Paludisphaera rhizosphaerae: one gene and its partner. The protein of the gene in region 1 interacts with the protein of each later gene in a pairwise test. Links are inferred from orthologs where the notes say so. Each region holds a gene or a part of one and is shown in the gene's direction. Other genes may lie near its edges.

Evidence for each region.
Region 2: the proteins of G5C50_RS10505 (region 1) and lysA interact in binary tests that used the Escherichia coli proteins (3 or more experiments, as listed by UniProt). The link is inferred for Paludisphaera rhizosphaerae from one-to-one orthologs.

What each region holds. Positions count from the first base shown.
Region 1 is NZ_JAALCR010000007.1:18,972-23,373, reverse strand. What follows is about bases 908-3,790. They hold G5C50_RS10505 (response regulator transcription factor), read left to right. Parts: upstream 908-1,920; coding sequence 1,921-2,661; downstream 2,662-3,790. Other genes in these bases: G5C50_RS10500 (sensor histidine kinase), read left to right, coding at 2,658-3,790; G5C50_RS10510 (DUF4956 domain-containing protein), read left to right, coding at 1,215-1,889; G5C50_RS32925 (CotH kinase family protein), read left to right, coding at 908-1,122. Also shown: more of G5C50_RS32925, read left to right, coding at 1-907; more of G5C50_RS10500, read left to right, coding at 3,791-3,971; G5C50_RS10495 (DUF1559 family PulG-like putative transporter), read left to right, coding at 4,140-4,402. UniProt on the Escherichia coli protein: Response regulator member of the two-component regulatory system CpxA/CpxR which responds to envelope stress response by activating expression of downstream genes including cpxP, degP, dsbA and ppiA.
Region 2 is NZ_JAALCR010000061.1:12,319-16,830, reverse strand. What follows is about bases 575-3,567. They hold lysA (diaminopimelate decarboxylase), read left to right. Parts: upstream 575-1,425; coding sequence 1,426-2,709; downstream 2,710-3,567. Other genes in these bases: G5C50_RS31540 (hypothetical protein), read left to right, coding at 2,956-3,567; argH (argininosuccinate lyase), read left to right, coding at 575-1,152. Outside these bases: more of argH, read left to right, coding at 1-574; more of G5C50_RS31540, read left to right, coding at 3,568-4,512. UniProt on the Escherichia coli protein: Specifically catalyzes the decarboxylation of meso-diaminopimelate (meso-DAP) to L-lysine. Is not active against the DD- or LL-isomers of diaminopimelate.

The sequences.
Region 1 (4,402 bases):
GATCTCGCCCCTTACAAGCAGCGTTATGAGCTGAAGTCCTCCAAGAAGAACGAGGACGACGCCTGGAAGGCGCTCGTCACCCTCTGCCGGACGCTCGACCAGACCCCGGCCGACCAGCTTGAGAAGGCGCTGGAACCGATGCTCGACATCGACGGGGCGTTGAAGTTCCTGGCTCTCGACGTCGTCCTGGTCAACGGCGACGGCTACTGGACGCGCTCCAGCGACTACAGCATCTACCTCGATCCCAAGGGCAAATTCCACGTCATTCCCCACGACATGAACGAGACCTTCCAGGGCGGCGGCGGATTCGGGCCCGGTGGAGGCGGCCCGGGAGGCCGCGGCGGTTTTGGCGGCGGACCGGGCGGACCGGGCGGCGGCCCTGGTGGTTTCGGCGGTGGTCCCGGCGGCCCTGGTGGTTTCGGCGGTGGTCCTCCGGGAGGCCCTGGTGGTCCCGGCGGCGGATTCGGCCCTGGCGGTGGTCCTCCGGGAGGCCCTGGCGGCTTCGGCGGTCCTCCTCCGGGAGGTCCAGAAGGCTTTGCGGGCGGCCCGCCTCCGGGAGGCCCCGGCGGATTCGGCGGCCCTCCGGGCGGTGGTCAGCAGGGGCCGGGAGGCTTCGGTCCGGGACCGCAGGGCGGCGGGCCGGGCTTCGGAGGCGGCGGCCGGATGGGCGGTCGCGGCGGCTTCGGCGGCGGCCCCGGCGGATTCGGCGGCCCTCCGGGGTTCGGCAGCGTGGAACTCGACCCGCTGGTCGGGATCGACGGCAACAATCAGCGCGCTCCGCTGCGGAGCAAACTGCTGGCGGTCCCCGCGCTCAAGGCGCGATACCTCAGCTATGTGAAGCAGATCGCCGACAAGGATCTGGATTGGAAGACGCTCGGGCCGATCGTGTCGAAATACAAGACGCTCATCGCCCCCGAGATCAAGGCCGACACCAAGAAGCTCTCCAGCTATGAGGCCTTCGAGGCGGCCACCGCTTCCCAGCCTCGATCCACGACGGGGGCTGCCGCCAAGCAGCAGCGCGGTCGTGGGCCTGGCGGCGGCATGGGTCTTCGCGACTTCGCCGACGCCCGTCGCAAGTATCTCCTGAGCCTTCCGGCCGTTCGTGCGGCGAAGGCGCTTTGACCTCAGGCCGACGCGTCGCGAGCCCCTTTCCGCCTGGAAGGGGGCTCGCCGGCCGCGGGATCGCGTAGAATATCCGGGAAGGGAGGTCGGCGATGCCGACGTGGCTGATCGAGTCTTTGTCCAATACTCAGGGGCTCCCGGGGACGGTGATGGCCTGGCGGATCGGCGCGTCGCTGTTGCTGGGAGTGATCGTGGCCGGCGTTTACCGCTGGGCCAGTCGCGGACGGGTCGCGCAGGCGACCTTTCTGACGACGCTCGTCCTTCTCTCAGTCACGATCGCCATGGCGACGCAGGTCATCGGCGACAGCGTGGCGCGGGCGTTCAGCCTGGTCGGCGCCCTGTCGGTCGCCCGCTTCCGCACGGTGGTCAAGGATACGCAGGACACGGCCTTCGTGATCCTGGCGGTGGTGGTCGGCATGGCGGCCGGAGCCAACAATCTTCTGGTGGCGCTGGTGGGCCTGGGGTTCGTCGGCGCGGCCTCGCCGTTCCTGTGGCCTCCTCGTCGCGAGGGCGCCTGGGAGGGGCTTGAGGTTGAAATGAAGGTCCGCCTCGCCGCCGGTCAGGACGTGCGTGGAGCGGCCGAACAACTGCTCTCCACGTTCGCCGTCAGGGCCGACCTGCTGGCGGTCGAGACGGCCCGGCAGGGGGCGTCGCTCGACCTGAAGTACCGCCTCCGTCTGCGGCCCGACGTCTCTCCTCTAACCATTGCCTCTGAGTTGACCCGGACGCCGGGCGTCGAGGCCGTGGAACTGCGTCGGGACGATTGAGCCGTCGAGCATCGAAACGAAAGTCGGGACCATGGCCGAGACGACCCCTCCGAAGCTCAACTCGGAATGCCCGTCGATCCTCCTGGTCGACGACGACCTGGAGCTTTGCGAGCTGCTCCGCGAGTTCTTCGCCCAGGAGGGGATTCGGCTGGAGACGGCCAACGACGGCCGTCGCGGTCTGGGGGCGGCCCTGGACTTCGAGCGCGACCTGATCCTGCTGGACGTGATGATCCCCGGCCTCGACGGGTTCGAGGTGCTGCGGATGCTCCGGCGTCGCAGCCAGGTGCCGGTGATCATGCTGACGGCCCGAACCGCCAAGGCCGACCGCCTGGAGGGCCTGGGCGCGGGGGCCGACGATTACGTCCCCAAGCCGTTCGACCCTGATGAACTGCTCGCCCGCGTTCGCGCCGTGCTCCGTCGCTCCGGCGGTTCGTCCAAACCGGCTTCGACGCCCCTGGAGGCGGAGGGGATCCGGCTGATCCCGACGGCCCGCGAGGTGGTCGTGGGGGGCGAGGTCGTTCCGACCACGACGTTCGAGTACGAGATTCTGGAGTATCTGGTCCGCGCCGCCGGGCGGGTCGTCAGCCGAGACGAGCTGACGGCGGCGTTGTACCACCGTCGGAGCTCGCCCTTCGACCGGGCCATCGACGTGCACGTCAGCCGCTTGCGGAAGAAGCTCGGGCCGATGGGTGCGGCCGTGCGAACCGTCCGCGGCGCAGGCTACATGTTCCGGTTCGACCCTGAGTCCGCCGAGGGGGGGGAGCCGCGATGACATCGATCTACGCCAAGATCCTGGCCTGGGCGGCGGTCACCGTCGCGCTGGCGTCGGCCGGATTCGTCGCCACCTTCTGGTACCTGTCGGAGTCGCGGTCGGAAGAGTCCCGGTTCTTCGGCGGCATCATCGCCCTTCAACGCGACGGCGCCGCGGCGGCCTATCGCGAGAAAGGGGCCGAGGGGCTGCGTTCGTACCTGGCCCGGATGGGGACGTCGTTCGAGGGCGATCATTACTTGCTCGACCGCCAGGGCCGCGACCTCGTCGACGGCAGCGATCGTTCCGACCTCCTGACGCGCGGCCACGGCCCCTGGTCGCACGGTCCGAAGCCTCCCCACACAGGCGGCCCGCCCGTCCTCATCAGCCCGCCGACGTCCGAGGGCTTCCGGTTCGCGGCGCTCCCCCGCCACCGGTTCGAGTGGACGCCGTTGCTGCCCTACTTCCTGTGGATCCCGATCCTGGTGCTGGCGCTCCTCTACGCGCTGGCGGTCCATCTGGTCCGACCTCTGAGACGGCTTCAGCGGGCGCTCGACGCCTTCGGCCGGGGCGAGCTGACGACGCGGATCGGGTCGATGCGGCGCGACGAGATCGGCGAACTGTCGCGGACGTTCGACGTGATGGCGCATCGGATCGAGTCGCTGCTGTCGGCCGAGCGGCGTCTGATCCAGGACGTATCGCACGAGCTGCGCTCGCCGTTGACGCGTTTGGGACTGGCCGTCCGGCTGGGTCGCGCCGGTGATCGGGAAGCGGCGATGAGTCGGATCAAGAAGGAGGCGGACCGGCTCTCGGACCTGGTCGACCAGTTGCTGCGGCTGCACTCAGCCGAGGAGGACCCGCAGGCGGGGCGTCGCGAGGAGGTCCCCTTGCACGACCTGCTCGCCGAACTGGCCGAGGATTGCACCGTCGAGGCCGAAGCCAAGGGCTGCCGCCTGGGATTCCACGCCGACGGTCCGGTCGCCGTCGAGGGGGATCCGGAGTTGCTCCGCCGGGCCGTGGAGAACGCCTTGCGCAACGCGGTCCGCCACGCGCCGGAGGGCTCGGCCGTGGACGTCGATCTCCAGTCCGACGACGAGTCCGCAACCGTCGTCGTTCGGGATCGGGGCGAGGGGGTGCCGCCGGAGCACCTGGAAGACGTCTTTCGGCCGTTCTTCCGCATCGAGGGGGATCGCAGCCGAGCCAGCGGGGGCGTCGGATTGGGCCTGGCCATCGCTCGCCGAGCCGTCGCCCTGCACGGCGGCTCCATCGCGGCCGCCAACGCCGGCCCCGGACTGGCCGTCACCATCAAGCTTCCCCTCCGCGCAATCGGTTAAAGCGGTGCGATTTGTTTATGTGATACATTCCTCGCGGTTGGCCTTGCGGACTCCGAAGAGGTTCGGTCTAATGGATGACTTCGGGGCTGGCGAGGCGAGACGCCTCGCCGCATTCTTGCGGCCCCGATCCCCCTTTTCCCCTGCCACGATTCCCTGGAGACGCCTTCCATGGCACGCCGCCGTGCTACCGTGCGCGAAGCGTTCACGCTGATCGAACTGCTGGTCGTCATCGCCATCATCGCCGTTCTGATCGCCCTGCTGCTGCCCGCCGTCCAGGCGGCTCGCGAAGCCGCGCGCCGCATTCAGTGCACGAACAACCTGAAGCAGATCGGCCTGGCTCTGCAGAACTACCACGATTCTCTGGGTTCGTTCCCTCCCGGCGCCCGCTACTACGGCTGGGGGACGTGGTACCACTACACGATCACGTTCAT
Region 2 (4,512 bases), on another replicon or contig:
TTCGTGCTCGAACGCGAAGACGTGCACATGCACATCGAGGCCGCCCTCACCGAGAAGCTGGGGGATCTGGGTCGCAAGCTCCACACCGGACGCAGCCGCAACGATCAGGTTTCGACCGATGTCAAGCTCTGGACCCGCGACGCCCTCGACCGCGTCGACGCCGGGCTTCTACACCTTCAGCGGGCTTTCGTCGCCTCGGCCGCGCGGCACGAGGGGATCATCATCCCCGGCTACACGCACCTGCAACGGGCCCAGCCGGTCCTTGCGACCCATTATTTCCTGGCGTTCGTCGAGAAGCTGGAACGCGACCGCTCGCGCCTGGCCGACGCCCGCAAGCGGTTGAACATGCTCCCCCTGGGCGCAGCGGCCCTCGCCGGGACGAGCATCCCCATCGACCGCGAGTTCACCGCCCGCGAGTTGGGCTTCGACGGCGTCGCGGCCAACAGCCTGGACGTCTCCAGCGACCGCGACTTCGCCATCGAGTCGGTCTTCTCCCTGACCCTCATCGCCGAGCACCTCGCCGGCTGGGCCGAGGAATGGATCCTCTGGAGCACCCAGGAGTTCGGCTTCCTGGCGCTCCCCGACGCGATCTGCACCGGCTCCAGCATCATGCCCCAGAAGAAGAACCCGGACGTCCTGGAGCTGATCCGGGGCCGTTCCGCCCGGGTGGTCGGCTCGCTGACGACGCTGCTGGTGCTCATCAAGGGCCTGCCGCTGGCCTACAACCGCGACCTCCAGGAAGACAAGCTCCCCCTGTTCGACGCGTTCGACACCGTCGAAGCGGTCGTCGAGCTGGCCGCCGTGGTCGTCGAGGGGGCCAACCTCCGCCCCGACCGGATCAACGAGCGGCTCGACGAGGGGTATCTCGACGCCACGACGCTGATGGAGCACCTGATCCTCCAGGGGGTCCCCCAGCGCACGGCCCACGAGGTCATCGGCCGGCTGGTCGGCCTCTGCGAGCGCAAGGGCCTCAAACGCCTGGCCGACCTCTCCGACGCCGACCTGTCCGAAGCCTCCCCCAAGCTGGGCCCGGAGACCAAGGATCTGCTCGGCGTCGAGAAGGCCGTGGCCGCGTTCAAGTCGTATGGTTCGACCGCCCCGTCGGAAGTGGCGAAGCAGTTGGATCGGTGGAAGATGAAGTTGGAGATGTGAGTCAGGCCGTCGGTTGGATTGCCGTATTAACCCAAAACGGCCTTCCCCCCTCGCGGGGGAAGGTGGCCCGAAGGGCCGGATGAGGGGGAGGACGAGCAAGAAAGCCGCCAGCATCCAAAGCCCGAGTCAGCAGATCCGCCGGCGGTCGCCCCCTCATCCGGCCGTACCGGCCACCTTCCCCCGCGAGGGGGGAAGGCGAAGACCGGCCCGCGTGCGATCGGGTCGCGAGCAAGTCCAGGATGATCCGCCAAGCCAGCCAGGGAACCCCAGAAGATGGACGCGTTTCAGTACCGCGGGAATGAGCTTTACTGTGAGGACGTCCCCGTCGCCAAGCTGGCGGAGGAGTTTGGGACGCCGCTCTACGTCTACAGCGGGTCGATGATCGTCGAGACGCTGAAGACGCTCCAGGAGGTCTACGCCGAGGTCGACCCGTTGGTCTGCTTCTCGGTGAAGGCCAACTCGAACCTGGGCATTCTCCGGCTGCTGAAAGCGTATGGCAGCGGCTTCGACGTGGTCTCCGGCGGCGAGCTGTTCCGGGTGCTGAAGGCCGGCGGCGACCCCGCCCAGACGGTCTTCGCCGGCGTGGGCAAGAGCGACCCGGAGATCGCCCAGGCGATCGAGGCCGGCGTTTTGATGTTCAACGTGGAGAGCGAGGCCGAGCTGGACTCGATCGCCCGCGTGGCCGCGTCGATGGGTCGGGTCGCGCCGATCGCGCTGCGGGTGAACCCGGACGTCGACCCCAAGACCCACCGCTACACGGCGACCGGGCAGAAGGAATCCAAGTTCGGCCTGGACATCGATCGGGCCCTGCGGATCGCGGCGACCGTAAAGGATAAGCCGAGCCTGACGATGATCGGCATGCACATGCACATCGGCTCGCAGATCACCACGGTCGAGCCCTACGCCAAGGCCGTCGCCAAGGGCGTGGAGCTGATCGGGCAGCTGCGGGAGATGGGCCACCCCATCGCCTGGTACAACATGGGGGGCGGCTACGGGATCGGCTACAAGGGGCCCGAAGCCAAGCCGTTGAAGGAATTCGCGGCGGCGATTTTGCCGGGGATCAAGGCCGCCGGATGCCGGCTGGCGATCGAGCCGGGGCGGGTCATCGCGGGGAACGCCGGCGTGCTGGTCGGCCGTGTGTTATATACCAAGCAGTCGGGCGACAAGCGGTTCGTCATCCAGGACGCCGCCATGAACGACCTGATCCGGCCGGCTCTTTATGAGTCGTTCCACCGGATCTGGCCCGTGACGGTGCCCCCGGGCCTCCCCGCGCCGCCGACCGACTACGAAGCCGCGATCCCCGGGACCGAGCCCCGGGACGTCGTCGGCCCGATCTGCGAGAGCGGCGACTTCTTCGCCAAGGACCGGCCGCTGCCGCCTCTCGACCGCGGCGACCTCCTGGCGACGTTCTCCGCCGGCGCCTACGGCATGGTCATGGCCTCCAACTACAACACCCGCCCCCGCGCCGCCGAGATCCTCGTCGAAGGCGACCAGGCCCGCCTGGTCCGCCGCCGAGAGACCCTCGACGAGCTGGTGGCCGCGGAAGAGGGGTTGTAACGAGAGGAAGGCCTTCTCCGCCCCTTCTCCCCCCGGGAGAAGGTGGCCGAAGGTCGGATGAGAGTCGTCGGAGTTCGGAGGGCGTGCAGGTCGCGGATCACGAGGGCGTCGGTTCTGTCGAAGCGCCGAAACCCTCATCCGGCCCTGCGGGCCACCTTCTCCCGGGGGGAGAAGGGGAGAGAAGGCCGAAGGAGTCAGGCGAAGAAGGCAAGGGCCACCGGGACATCAACCCAGCGGGTGACAGTCATGCGTCAAGACAACGTTCGCTCGATCCGGCCGCGTGGGCGCGGCGGGCGGCTGCTGGTCGCGGGGACCCTCGCGGCGTTGGGGTGGTCGACGGCCGGGCCTTTGCCCTGGTCCGCGGCGCAGGTTCCCGGGCCGGAGCTGTTCGCCAAGCAGCCGGAGACCCCTGAGGAACTCTGGTCGGCCATCGACTACCTGACCCGGACGGGCCAGGGTCGGCAGGCCGTCCCGTTCCTCAACGCCTTCTCCAAGGCCGAGATCGACGACGCCTCCCTGCTGAAGCTCCGGGACAAGTACGGCGCCGGCTCGTTCCTGCGGCTCTCCGACGACCCCGCCACCCGGCCGTTCGCCGAGCCCCTCACCACCAAGCTCGCCGACGCCGCCCGCCGAATGGCCGCCGACGCGCAGCGGATCCAGCAGTACATCCCCGCGCTCTCGGCCTCGAAGGACGAGCAGGACTACGCCGTCGCCCGGCTCCGCGAGTCCGGCGCGTTCGCCGTTCCGCCGCTCGTCGCCGAGTTGAAGAAGTTCGGGACGACCACCCCCGAACGCGAACGGCTCGTCTACAACGCCAGCCGACTCGACACCGCGACGACCCCCGCCTGGATCGCCGCGCTCGACTCGCCCGACCCGGGGATCGCCGCCGACGCCGCCCACATTCTCGGGAACCTGGGCGACACCCGCGCCATCCCGTTCCTGACCTTCCCGGCCGCCTCGCCCGACTCCCCCGCCGGCGTGAAGACCAACGCCGCGCTGGCGATCGAGAAGATGACCGGCAAGCCGTTCGAGCGCCAGCCCCGATCCCCCGTGCAGGTGCTGGACGACGCCGCCGAGGCCTACGCCCGCCACCTCTTCGAGATGCCCAGCGAGCAGGTCCTCCTCTGGCGCTGGGATGAAAGCAAGGGCGTGCCGGCCCCGTACCTCGCCCGCCGTCTGGACGTGGAGGGGATCTTCGGCGGTCGACTGGCCGACGACGCCCTGAAGCTCGATCCCGACAACCGCCGAGCCCAGGTGGTGCGGCTGGGCTTCGCCCTGGAACGGGCCGTCGACAAGGTGGGCTACGAGAACTTCCCCGCCAAGGATCAGGAGACCTACGCGGACGCCCTGTCCAACGGCCCTGAGGTTCTCGGCGACCTGCTCCGAGGGGCGATCGCCACCAACCGGCCCACGCTCGCGGCCGTCACGGCCGAGGCCCTGGGCAAGGTGGCCGACCCCTCGCTCCCTTCGCGGAACGGCAAGCCCCACCCGCTGGTGCAGGCCCTGACGGCCCCCGGCCGTCGGCTTCAACTGGCCGCGGCCAAGGCGATCGTGGACATCGGCCCGACCCAGCCCTTCCCGGGCTCCAGCCAGGTCGTCCCCGCGCTCTCGCGGTATTTGCTCAACCAGTCGCTGCCCCGGGCGGTCGTCGTCGACGGCAACCCCGCGCGGGCCGCGGAGGTCGCCGGCTCGCTGCGGAAGCTCGGCTATGAGGCCGACGCCGAGACGTCCGGGCCCGCCGCCTTCCGTGCAGCCACGGAATCGGCCGACGTCGAGCTGATCCTGGTCTCGCACGACAACGCC